DNA from 3 places in the Rhizobium sp. 007 genome. Region 3 is predicted to be linked to each of the others. Evidence: riboswitches for the same ligand, from Rfam matches in the RefSeq annotation. Region 3 holds a riboswitch; each other region holds the start of a gene.
The links. Region 3 has a riboswitch for thiamine pyrophosphate ahead of ISN39_RS36850 (hydroxyethylthiazole kinase). Riboswitches for the same ligand answer to the same signal wherever they lie in the genome.

Region 1 (4,155 bases), 240 kb from region 3:
CCTCCCGGTGGACGAGCTCGCCGTTGACGGCGGTCGCGAGCCACTCGCCTTCGTAGTCCATCAGCCTCAGCAGCTCGGAAAGCGTCTTGGCACAGATATTCTGAGCTTCGCCATTGATGATCAGTCTCATGAAAACATACCTTCTTGTTGGCTTACTTGTTGGAGTTTGCCGAATACAAGCTCCGCAGCTTCCGCCGCCATTGCCGGTGCCAGCAAAAAACCGTGACGATACAAGCCGTTGACGAATACTGTGTTCGCGTCGCGGGCGGCGCGGGGAAAGTTGTCGGCGAAGGCGGGGCGGATTCCGGCCCCGGTCTCGACGACGGTTGCGTCCGCAAAGGCCGGATGAAGCGCGTAGGCGGCATTCAGCAGTTCCAGCAACGAGCGTGCCGAAATCGGCCCGTCGAAATCGGTTTCGATCATCGTGGCACCGAGCATGAAAAGCCCGTCGCCGCGGGGGACGATGTAGAGCGGGATGCGCGGATGCAGCAGGCGAACCGGGCGGGCAAGGTCCACCTCCCAGGTCTTGAGATAGAGCATCTCGCCGCGAACGCCGCGCAGCCCGCCGGCCTTGCCAATCTGCGCCGCACCCGTGCAGTCGACACAGTCGTCGAAGCTGCCCTCGTCGGCATCTCGAACGAACGACACGCCCTGCGTTGCAAGCCTCTCCCTCAACCTTGCGAGCGTCCGGCGGGGATCAAGATGGGCTTCGCGAGGAAAGAACAGGCCTTGCCGGAAGCGCCCGGCAAGGGCGGGTTCCAGCCCAGCAATGGCCTTCCCATCGAGCCATTCGCAACCGGTCGTGCGGCTGGCGAAGCGTTGCAGTTCACCAAGATCGCGGGCCGGCGCGACCACGAGCGTACCATTGCGTCGCACTTCTCCCGGCACCATTACCTCCCACCGGTCGGCGGCATCGAGGCCCTGTAGAAGCACAGCCTCGCCAGCACTTTCCCGCTCGCACCAAGGCGCCAGCATCCCGCCGGCAAACCAGGATGCGGCACCCCTGAAACCCTCATTCGGATCCACGACCGTCACACCAGCACCGCCGGCGTGAAGCGCATGGGCAACCGAGAGGCCGGCAACGCCGGCCCCTTTGACAAGCACGCGCATCTCAGTCGCCCGAATGCTGAAGCGCTTCGACCGGAACGTAGAGATCGCCGCCCTCGCGGAATTTTGCCGCCATCGCATCCAAGCCCTCCTTCTGCGCCTCGGCGCGAATGTCGTGCGAAATTCGCATGGAGCAGAATTTCGGGCCGCACATCGAGCAGAAATGCGCGACCTTGTGCGCCTCTTTCGGCAGCGTTTCGTCATGGAAGCTGCGGGCTGTTTCCGGGTCCAGGGAGAGATTGAACTGATCCTCCCAGCGGAACTCGAAGCGGGCGCGTGACAGTGCATCGTCGCGAAGACGCGCGGCCGGATGTCCCTTGGCGAGGTCGGCGGCATGCGCTGCGATTTTGTAGGTGATGACCCCGATCTTGACATCATTCCGATCGGGCAACCCCAGATGCTCCTTTGGCGTGACATAGCAAAGCATGGCCGTCCCGAACCAACCGATCATCGCAGCCCCTATGCCTGAGGTAATATGGTCGTAGCCGGGTGCGATATCCGTCGTCAGAGGGCCGAGCGTGTAGAAGGGCGCCTCGCCGCAGACGGCAAGCTGCTTGTCCATGTTTTCCTTGATCTTGTGCATCGGAACATGGCCTGGCCCTTCGATCATCACCTGGCAGTCCTTCGCCCAGGCAATCTTCGTCAGTTCGCCAAGGGTTTCGAGCTCGGCGAACTGCGCTGCGTCATTGGCATCGGCAATCGAGCCCGGCCGCAGGCCGTCGCCGAGCGAGAAGGAGACGTCATAGGCGCGGCAGATATCGCAGATCTCCTCGAAATGCTCGTAAAGAAAGCTCTCACGGTGGTGATGCAGACACCACTTCGCCATGATCGAGCCGCCGCGCGAGACGATTCCGGTCACCCGGTTGACGGTCAGCGGGATATAGTGGAGCCGCACGCCGGCATGAATGGTGAAATAGTCGACACCCTGTTCCGCCTGTTCGATCAGCGTGTCACGATAAACCTCCCATGTCAGGTTCTCGGCAATGCCTTCGACCTTTTCCAGCGCCTGGTAGAGCGGCACGGTGCCGATCGGCAATGGCGAATTGCGGATGATCCATTCGCGGATATTGTGGATGTTGCGGCCGGTCGAAAGGTCCATGACCGTATCGGCACCCCAGCGCGCCGCCCAAACCATCTTTTCGACCTCTTCGGCCATCGACGAGGTGACGGCGGAATTGCCGATATTGGCGTTGATCTTCACCAGGAAGTTGCGGCCGATGATCATCGGTTCGGCCTCTGGATGATTGATGTTGGCGGGGATGATCGCGCGGCCTGAGGCCACTTCCTGCCGGACGAATTCAGGTGTGACATAGTCGGGGATATGGGCACCGAAGCTTTCGCCGTCGCGAACCATGGCCTCGCATTGTGCCTTTCGGCCGAGATTTTCGCGGATGGCGATGAATTCCATTTCCGGCGTGATGATGCCGGCACGCGCATAGGCAAGCTGGGTGACGGCCCTGCCGTTCTTGGCCCGCAGCGGCTGGCGCTGGCCGGGAAATTCGGGCGTCAGCCGCTCACCGCTGGCAAAACCATTGTCTTCCGGGCGCACGTGGCGACCCTGATAGGCCTCGACGTCGCCGCGGGCCAGCACCCAGTCGCGCCGAAGCTGAGGCAAGCCCTCTTCGATGCGAATATCGGCCCCCTCGACCGTATAGGGGCCAGACGAATCATAGACCGCGACTGGCGGCTCGCCTGCGGTCGGATGAACGCTGATCTCGCGCATAGGCACGCGAATGCCGGGATGGATATCTCCCGCAACGTAAACTTTGCGGGATGCCGGCAAAGGGCCGGTGGTAACGCTCGGGGTAATGGTCTTTGCGGCAATATTCATGGTTTGAGGCTCCAAGTTGTGATTGGAGACCCAGTCCTCAGCCGGAATGATGGAAAGACGCCGGCATGGATTCCACGCGTGAATTCCAAGCCTTTCGAGCGCTCGCACCGTCCCTACGCCAGTATGAACTGGATCAGGTTCAACGGGTCACTGCGCGCGACAGCAGTATCTCAGCCCCTTGCCGGGACCCCCCTGGTGAATGTTCAAAGGTTAAGGTCGGGTGTCGCCGGTGTCAAGACGAGCGGCTCAAGTCACCCTCCTTTGCAGTCAGCGAGCCAGCCACCCGCCGTCGACCGGCAGGACGGTGCCGTGGACGTAGTCGGACGCCGATGAGGCGAGAAACACCGCCGCACCGCCGAGTTCGGCGGGCACTCCCCACCGCCCTGCCGGGATGCGTGCCAGAATGGCGGTACTGCGGTCCGGATCTTCGCGGAGCGCCGTCGTGTTGTTGGTGACAAAGTAGCCGGGCGCGATGGCGTTGACGTTGACGCCTTTGCCTGCCCATTCGCAGGCAAGCAGCCTCGTGACGCCGGCAAGGCCGCTCTTCGAGGCCGTGTAGGACGGAATCCGGATGCCGCCTTGGAAGGACAGCAGCGAGGCGATGTTGATAATCTTGCCCCTGCCCTTTTCGATCATGTGGCGGCCAGCGGCCTGAGATAGGAAGAAGGCCGTTTTGAGATTGGTGTCGATGACGGCGTCCCAGTCTTCCTCGGTGAAGTCGATCGCATCGGCGCGGCGAATGATACCGGCATTGTTGACGAGGATGTCGAGTGCACCGAAGGCCGAGAGCGTTTCGGCGACGATACGCTTTACCGGCGCGATCGTGCCAAGATCGGCCTTGATGGCATGGAAGCGTGCCCCAGCCTCCGTGACCATCGCCTCGGTTTCATCCATAGACGAGCGGCCGACGGCGGCAATCGAGGCACCTGCTTCCGCAAGCGCCATCGCAATGCCCTGCCCTATGCCAGTATTGGCGCCCGTGACAATGGCCACGCGACCGGAAAGATCAAATGGATTTGCCATTGGACTTACCTTAAATCTGCGATCGCGATCTGATCCATGTCGGTGAAGCTCTTGTTGTCACCGGCCATCGCCCAGATGAAGCTGTAATTCTTGGTGCCAGCACCCGAATGGATCGACCACGGAGGCGAGATGATCGCCTGCTCGTTTGCGACCAGCATGTGCCGGGTCTCCTGCGGTTCGCCCATGAAATGGAA
Region 2 (4,155 bases), on a different replicon from region 3:
CCTGCAGCAGCGTGAAGCGCAGCACACGCAGAATATAAGGATCGAAAAGAATGCCGACGATGGCAGCGCCGCCTCCGGCAAAAAGCAACGAGAACGCTGCAAGTCCGACAAACAACGTGACGGCGGCGAGGCTGATCGCCCCGCCGGTCAATGCACGCTGCCGTTCGGCTGCGGTCTGCAGCATCAGTTCATGCTCATCGCCGCAAGCCACTCGTCGATCCAGGCCTTGCGGCTTCTGGCGACCTCGTCGGAGCTCATCAGGAAGGTCTTGGCCGGATTGACGAGCTTGCTAAAGGCATCCGGCAGCGGCTTGGAGGTTGCGGAAACGGGCATCATCCAGTTGTTCGTCGGGATGGTATCCTGGAAGCCGGGCGTTATCATGAATTTCAGGAAGTCGCGGGCAAGATCCTTGTCCTGCGCATTCTTCAAAAGGCCCGCGACTTCGATCTGGATATAGTGGCCTTCCGAGAAGGCTGCGGCCTGGTAGCGATCGGTATTCTCAGTCACCATGTGATAGGCAGGGGATGTGGTATAAGACAGCACCATCGGCGCCTCGCCCTTGGTGAACAGGCCATAGGCCTCGGACCAGCCGGGCGTGACCGTCAGGATGCGGTTCTTGAGTTTGCCCCAGGCTTCCGGCGCCTTGTCGCCGTAAATGGATTTGACCCAGAGCAGCAGGCCGAGGCCCGGCGTCGAGGTTCGCGGATCTTCGATGACGATCTTCTGCGAAGGATCACCTTCGACCAGATCCTTCATGCTCTGAGGCGGGTCCTTGATCGTTTGCGTATCGTAGATGATCGCGAAGTGACCGTAGTCGTAGGGAACGAAGACATCGTCCACGAAGCCGCCCGGCACCTTCAGCGCGCCGACATCGACGCCACTTGCGTCGAACAGGCCGGTCTCCTTGGCTTCGGTGACGAGGTTCGTGTCGATACCGAGGACGACGTCGGCCTTGGTGGAAGCTCCCTCGAGCTTCAAGCGCGAAAGCAGGGCGACGCCATCGGCGACGCTGACGAAATTGACCGTGCAGCCGCATGTCTTCTCGAAAGCGTCCTTGACCTTCGGCCCGGGTCCCCATTCGGACGTGAAACTTTCGTAAGTGTATATGGTGAGCGTCTTTTCCGCGCCGTGCGCGGCAGACAAGCCGAGCGTCGCGGCGAAAAATGCTGCGGTCAGCGAAGAGATGATCGATGTGCGGCCGGACATGGCGCGCCTCCTCCTTGAGTTTCTTTTGAAGGGGAAAAGGGCGTTGCCAAATGTCACGCGTCTAATCCCTCCGCCGGTGTTAACCGGATCAGGTTCCGCGGGTTGGCTCGATGCCTCTCAGCCGGTATCCTTGCGGACATCCAGGCACCCCGTTAGAGCGTCGGCAGATGTATCGCCATGAAGGCTTTATGACAAGGGCGAAGCGCGCTGACCGTAGCCCCTTTCCCTTGGCCCCTGCTTTGCGCTATGGGCAATGCCATGAGCCAATCCACTTTCACGATCCTGCTCGGCGGCGAACTCTCCCTGACCGAGCGCCTGCGTTCTGCCGTTTCAGGCAGCCGCTTCATCGCCGCCGACGGCGGTATGCGGCATGCAGCAGCGCTTGGCGTGGTGCCGGAGCTTTGGGTCGGGGATTTCGACTCGACGCCGCCGGATCTGGAGGGCGTATTTCCGCATGTCCCGAAACAGCCCTACCCGGCCGCCAAGGCCGCAACGGATGGTGACATCGCGGTGTCGGAGGCGATTGCGCGCGGCGCACGGCGAATTGTCCTTGCCGGTGCGCTCAGTGGCGAGCGCTCGGACCACGCGCTGCAGCTCCTGCTTTACGCCGTCAGCCTTGCCGAACAGGGTTTCGACATTCTGTTGACCTCCGGAACGGAGGAGGCCGTGCCGCTTCTCGCTGGTAAAATTGAGCTCGATTTGCCGAGGAACAGCCTGTTTTCGGTGTCCGGCTTCAGCGAACTTCATGGTCTTTACATCGAGAATGCCCGGTATCCGCTCATCGATTTTCATTTGCCCTTCGGCTCCTCGCGTACCATTTCCAACGTCGCGGAAGGCAAGGTTCGTTTTAGGCTCGGCAGCGGCCGGGCGATTGTCCTTGCCCGCCCTTATGATTTTTCCGGAGTCTGATTTTTGGCCCCTCCCATCCTGAAACTCGACGATATCTTCCTAAGCTTCGGCGGAACGCCTCTCTTGGCCGGCGCGGCCCTGCAGGTCGAGCCGGGCGATAAGATCTGTCTGGTCGGCCGTAACGGCTCGGGCAAATCGACCCTTCTGAAGATTGCGGCCGGCATCGTTGAAGCGCAATCGGGCGAGGTTTTCCGCCATCCATCCTCGACGGTGCGCTATTTGGAGCAGGCTCCGGATTTCGCCGGTTTCAAGACGGTGCAGGCTTATGCGGAAGCCGGTCTTGGGCCGGGCGATGATCCTTATCGCGTGACCTACCTCCTCTCGCATCTCGGCCTTACTGGCGAAGAGGACCCGAAGAACCTCTCCGGCGGCGAAGCGCGACGCGCAGCGCTTGCCCGCGTGCTGGCGCCTGAACCGGATATTCTCCTGCTTGATGAGCCGACGAACCATCTCGACCTTCCGACCATTGAATGGCTGGAAGGCGAACTTCAGAAAAGCCGCAGCGCGCTGGTCCTGATTTCCCACGACCGCCGTTTCCTCGAAAAGGTCTCTACGGCGACCGTCTGGCTCGACCGGGGTATGTCGCGGCGCCTCGACCGTGGCTTTGCCCATTTCGAAGCCTGGCGCGATCAGGTGCTCGAGGCGGAAGAACTGGAGCAGCACAAGCTCGGCAAGGCGATCGAACGCGAGGAGCACTGGCTGCGCTATGGCGTAACCGCTCGGCGCAAGCGCAACATGCGACGCCTCGGCGAGTTGCAGACCATGCGCTCGCAGCATCGTGGCCACAAGGGGCCGCAGGGGACCGTGCAGGCTGCGGTGTCCGATGCGCAGGAATCCGGCAAGCTGGTGATCGAAGCGGAAAAGATCACCAAGACTTTCGATGACCGTCAAATTGTTGCGCCGTTCTCAATCCGCGTCCATCGCGGCGATTGCATCGGTCTGGTCGGACCAAACGGCGCGGGCAAGACGACGATTCTGAAGATGCTGACGGGACAGCTTTCGCCGGACAGTGGCACGGTGAAGCTCGGGACCAATCTCGAGATTGCAACGCTCGACCAGAAGCGCGAAGATCTCAATCTGGAGGATACGCTCGCGCACTACCTGACCGACGGGCGCGGCGAGAATCTGCTGGTGAACGGGGAGCAACGGCACGTCACCGGCTATATGAAGGAGTTCCTCTTTCAGCCGGAGCAGGCGCGCACGCCGATCAGGAACCTGTCAGGCGGTGAGCGCGCGCGGCTGATGCTGGCGCGCATCCTCGCGCGCCCGACCAACCTTCTGATCCTCGATGAACCAACCAACGACCTCGATCTCGAGACGCTGGACCTGCTGCAGGAAATCGTCGCCGGCTTCCCGGGCACGGTTATCCTCGTGAGCCACGACCGCGACTTCCTCGACCGCACGGTGACCTCGACAATCGCGCCCGCCGTCCCCGACGCGCCTGATGGGCGCTGGATCGAATATGCCGGCGGCTATTCCGATATGCTTGCCCAGCGCAAGGGCGCAATGGAGGAGCGGAAGAAGATCGAAAAGGCCGCGGAGAAGCCGAAAGCTGAGGCGGCTGCATCTGTGGCAGATGCCTCGAAGGGCAAAGGCAAGCTCTCTTACAAGCAGAAATTCGCGCTCGAAACCCTGCCCAAGGAAATGGCCAAGGCAGAAGCTGAAATCGCCAGGCGCGAAGAAAAGATGGCCGATCCCGATCTCTTCAGCAAAGATACTGCCACCTTCAACCGGCTTGCGGCGGAGATGGAAAAGCTGCGCGACAGCCTGACGAAGATGGAAGAAGAATGGTTGGAGCTCGAAATGCTGCGCGAAGAGCTGGAGGGCTAGGTTCCGTCCGGACGGAAAGGCTTCCGCCTTCTGTCAGATCGCGCAGGTCTTTTCTGTCCTTGGTTCGGACGCATAGTACTGCGACTACTCAAATGACCGGTGCAGGTGCGTGTGCCGTGCCAGTTCCTGCTGCCGGAAAGGCCGACTGCTCGATCTTCGCTGCCAGTGGATGCAAATGCAACTCGCGCGGATTGAAGGTTTCGAGGTAGG
Region 3 (4,155 bases):
TCGCTACCGCTTGCGCGGCCGATCGTTGCAACCGTCAGCATCATCTCCTTCGTTGGCAGCTGGAACAGTTATATCCTGCCGCTGATCATGCTGAATTCGGAATCGAAATATCCGTGGCCGCTCGGCATCATGGTCTATCGTGGCGAGTATGGCACCGAATGGCAGCTGGTGCTCGCCTTCATCACGCTTACCATCCTGCCGACGGTGATCGTGTTCTTCGTCGCCCAAAAGCATATCATCGCCGGTCTGACCGCTGGCGCCGTGAAGACCTAAGCAGCCCTGTGCATCATGCCCAGAGCTGATGAAAATGCTGAACCGGACCGTGGCCCGAACCGACGCTGAGCGTGCCGGCTTTGGCAACGGCGGCAGCCAGGTAATCTTTGGCTGTAGCGACCGCGGCCTCGAGCGATCCGCCCTTTGCGAGTTCTGCTGCAAGCGCGCTCGAAAGTGTGCAGCCGGTGCCGTGCGTGTTCTTCGTCGGAACGCGTGGCGCTTCAAACCAGGTAATCCCGCTTTCGCTTACCAGGACGTCAGGGCTTTGCATCCCGCCAAGATGGCCGCCCTTTACGAGAACGGCAGAGGGACCAAGCGCACGCAGCTTTTCCGCTTGCCGCTCCATTGCATCTCGGGTCCCTGCGACCGGCTCTCTGAGCAGAGCGGCGGCTTCTGGCAGATTGGGGGTAAGAAGCGTTGCGAGCGGCAAAAGCCGGGTCTTGAGAAAGTCGATGGCTTCAACATCAAGGAGGGCAGCACCTCCTTTGGCAATCATCACCGGATCGAGCACGATCGGTATGCCGCGGTGCGGCAAAAGGGCGTTGGCGACAGCTTCGGCAATCGGTGCATTGGCGATCATGCCGATCTTCACCGCATCGACGCGGATATCGGCGAAGACCATGGCGATCTGCTCGGCGACGAAGTCAGCGGGAACTGCATGCACGCTGGAAACGCCCTGGGTATTCTGAGCCGTCAAGGCCGTCAAAACGGCCATGCCATAGGTGCCGCGCGCCGAACATGTTTTCAAATCGGCCTGGACGCCCGCGCCGCCCGAAGGGTCGGAGCCGGCAATGGAAAGAACGTTGCATATCATGCGCGTGCCTTTCGGATTGCGTCAGTAATGCTCGCGGCAGCCTGCCGCGGATCCGGCGTGCCACAGATAGCAGATACGACCGCGAGCCCCTTTGCCCCTGCCGCAAGCACATATTCTGCATGGGTCGCCTTGGGGCCGCCGATCGCGACCCCTGGTACGCGGCAGGCCCTCGCGCGCCTTGCCACGCCATCGATGCCGATTGGAGGCTTGTGATCCGGTTTTGTCGATGTGGCAAAGACAGGACCGATACCGGCATAGTCGACGATTGCCGGGTCGACGGCCGCGGCCAGTTCCTCGGTTGCCACCGAAAGTCCAAGGATCATCGATGATCCGATCTGTTTGCGCGCGTCGCGGGCGGCCATGTCATTTTGCCCGACATGCAACCCATCCGCCTCGATCGCAATTGGAGCCTCGGCGTCGTCGTTGACGATCAGAAGGGCGCCGGTTTCGGCAAGCGCGGCTTTCAACGCTCGACCGGTCTTGACCCGGCCTGCCGTGCCTGCCTGTTTATCGCGCAGCTGTATGATCGTTGCTCCGCCGGAAGCCGCGGCGAGCGCCGTCTTGACCATGCCGATACCGGCGCACAGATCCGGGTCGAGGACAGGATAAAGGGAAAGATCGAAACGCTTCATCTCGATGTTACTCTTGCCGCAGCATCGAGTGCGGTTCCATCGAGCTGCGCAAGCGCGTCAAGGAGGCGCCATGAAAGGGAACCGGGCCCGATATTCATCGCGACGTAGTTGGTGATGCAATGCACGAGCGGCGGCGTCGCGCGCATGGCAGCGAAGAGTTGTCCGGGTGAACTTCGTATCGGCATTTGCCCCTTTCTGGCGGGGCAAAGGCGCGGGGAGCCGGACTGAATAAGCAAGGCTCCGAGCGACTCCCTCCGCCAGCATTATCCGGTTCAGGTTCGAAGGGTACTTCTCAGCCCGTCTTGCAACGGACGCCCCTGTCTCTCATCGCGGTCTTCATTGCAGACAAATCTCTGTCTGTCACCCCTAAAAAAAGCATGGCTGTATGAAGTCAGATCCCGCTACCAACATCTGCCCTTTGAGAGCCTGATGCGAGAAAGGCGGGAATAAAGACGTTTTCATGCCGCTCCTTTGTCGAACTATGGCGGCTCCTTTTTCGGCAAGCGGCGGAGTTGCAAGCTTCGATGACGCGATGACAAAAACGAGCCCGGACGCTCAATGCTCCGATATTTGTTGGGACGCTCCGGCGCGTTCGGCCGGAATGCACACCCACTCGGGGCGACTGCGATCATATATTGCGTAATCGTTTTCGTTAAATATTCTGGCTACATCGTCAAAATTCTCGGTAACTTCCACGTGGTCTTATATTCGCTAGACAGTGCGAACTACCGAGAAGCACACGGTGTTCGGCACCCTTCACATCTATCTTCAGCAGCGCCGGACGAAGGCCCGTCTCTTCCAAGAACGTGTCAAGCTGCATCATCTCGACCGTGACGGATTCCATCAGCGCATCGCTGAACGCATTTTCTCGGTTTTGTTCAAAATTTTTATAGTTTTTGTCCAATGAATTGTTCTGTCCCGACACGCCTTCTATCCAAAATTCCACGGGGCCATCGAGATCTCCACACGCGGCTTCAACGATTTTAATGTTCGCAAAGCTCTCTGTATTGGTTCGAAGATACGGCAAATTGTTGGGCCCAGGTTCGAAAACGATAACAGTACCGTCATCGCCAACGATCTTTGCTAAATGAACCGAAAGATAGCCGATATGGCCGCCGAGCTCGACAACGGTATCTCCGGGCTTTGCAAGCTCGGCGAGCGTCTTCATGATATGCGTCTCGCGGTGCTTCCCTTTGAACCAATATCCCCGATGTTTATAAAGGTTTAATCTTATGGGCGCATCGCGCCACCAGTGATGGCGCACGATAATATCACGCGTTCCCCAAGTGCGAGGACATGGAGTGCAACTCGCCGCAGGGGCGGTATCTCGCCAGACTTTGCAGCGGCATCGTACGGTCTCCGATCGAAGATGTTTGAAGGACAAGCTCTCCAAGCTCGGAAGTTACTTCACTTTTTTGCGTTTTAGAATACCTTAAACCGACGGAGGCGTTTGGCGATGAGCTTAAATGACGTTACATCGGCTGATAAAATCGATGAACGTGCAAGGGGGCATGGGCAACCTGCGGTCGCGACATTTTCGCAATCTTTGGAGTTATATGCATTTTTTGCTGCTATATTTCTATGCTCGATGAATTATTTTAGAAGTGACTATATTTATTTCACGCTTGCAGATCTGTCTTTTCTTCTTTGCTTTTCTCTCGCTGTTGCGAACGCGAATATTGTCGTCAATGTCATTGGCAAGCTGAGCACGGCCGCCTGGTGTTTTGGGCTTGCCTTGCTGCTTTTGGGGTTGACTGCAAGCAGCATCGTAAGCCCTGGGCCGGAACGCGGACTCGTGGTCGTCCTGCAGTATTTCTACGCGTATTTTATTGTGCTGCTTTTGTTTGGGGGAAGGAGCTATGACGAGCTCTTAGCGGCGGCAAAGATTTATGTCTCTTCGATATTTATAATTTGTATACACGGTATCTTTCTCATTCATGTTATTGGAGAGACAAATACGCAGTTCGTCACCGGGAGCGGACGCTTTAACGGATTGATGGAAAGAGAAAATGCGTGCGCCGCCGTTATTGCGCTCGCAATTCAGGTCCTGCTTCTGCTCGTTTCCTTAAGAAAATTAAACAGGTTTCTCGCGCTTTGCGCGTTTGTAGTCATGACCTACGGTCTTCTTCTGACTGGCTCGAATACCGGGCTTATTGGCTGTGGGATCGGCATTGCAATCTTTCTCTTGTTCAATCTTACATGGAGAACGGTTGTGCCTGCCGCCGCTCTCTGCCTCTGCATTCCACTTGTCGCGATTACACCGTTGCGCGACTATCTGCCGGACGTTTTCCAAAAACGCGTCCTTACCGCTGTCGATACAGGAGACATCAGCCAGGCGGGAACGTTTGGTCGTCGCTTTGAGCTCATACAGGAGGCGGCCGGTCAAACGGGCTCCACGCTTTTGCTCGGGATTGGAGCGGATCAGTACAGAGTAAG

Region 1: another riboswitch for thiamine pyrophosphate. It lies ahead of thiC (phosphomethylpyrimidine synthase ThiC); the one in region 3 lies ahead of ISN39_RS36850 (hydroxyethylthiazole kinase).
Region 2: another riboswitch for thiamine pyrophosphate. It lies ahead of thiB (thiamine ABC transporter substrate binding subunit); the one in region 3 lies ahead of ISN39_RS36850 (hydroxyethylthiazole kinase).

What each region holds. Positions count from the first base shown of each region.
Region 1 covers NZ_CP064188.1:1,139,089-1,143,243, reverse strand. Annotated here, with positions in the region: gene thiS (sulfur carrier protein ThiS) at 1-130, opposite strand, end outside; gene thiO (glycine oxidase ThiO) at 127-1,110, opposite strand; gene thiC (phosphomethylpyrimidine synthase ThiC) at 1,112-2,938, opposite strand; TPP riboswitch at 3,031-3,142, opposite strand; gene kduD (2-dehydro-3-deoxy-D-gluconate 5-dehydrogenase KduD) at 3,206-3,961, opposite strand; gene kduI (5-dehydro-4-deoxy-D-glucuronate isomerase) at 3,967-4,155, opposite strand, start outside.
Region 2 covers NZ_CP064187.1:3,760,276-3,764,430, reverse strand. Annotated here, with positions in the region: gene thiP (thiamine/thiamine pyrophosphate ABC transporter permease ThiP) at 1-184, opposite strand, end outside; gene thiB (thiamine ABC transporter substrate binding subunit) at 184-1,206, opposite strand; TPP riboswitch at 1,255-1,368, opposite strand; gene ISN39_RS18420 (thiamine diphosphokinase) at 1,465-2,115, shown strand; gene ISN39_RS18415 (ABC-F family ATP-binding cassette domain-containing protein) at 2,119-3,945, shown strand; gene ISN39_RS18410 (ABC transporter ATP-binding protein/permease) at 4,034-4,155, opposite strand, start outside.
Region 3 covers NZ_CP064188.1:1,383,278-1,387,432, reverse strand. Annotated here, with positions in the region: gene ISN39_RS27630 (carbohydrate ABC transporter permease) at 1-273, shown strand, start outside; gene thiD (bifunctional hydroxymethylpyrimidine kinase/phosphomethylpyrimidine kinase) at 287-1,087, opposite strand; gene thiE (thiamine phosphate synthase) at 1,084-1,719, opposite strand; partial or broken gene ISN39_RS36850 (hydroxyethylthiazole kinase) at 1,809-1,904, opposite strand; TPP riboswitch at 1,952-2,048, opposite strand; gene ISN39_RS27610 (FkbM family methyltransferase) at 2,393-2,983, opposite strand; gene ISN39_RS27605 (O-antigen ligase family protein) at 3,176-4,155, shown strand, end outside.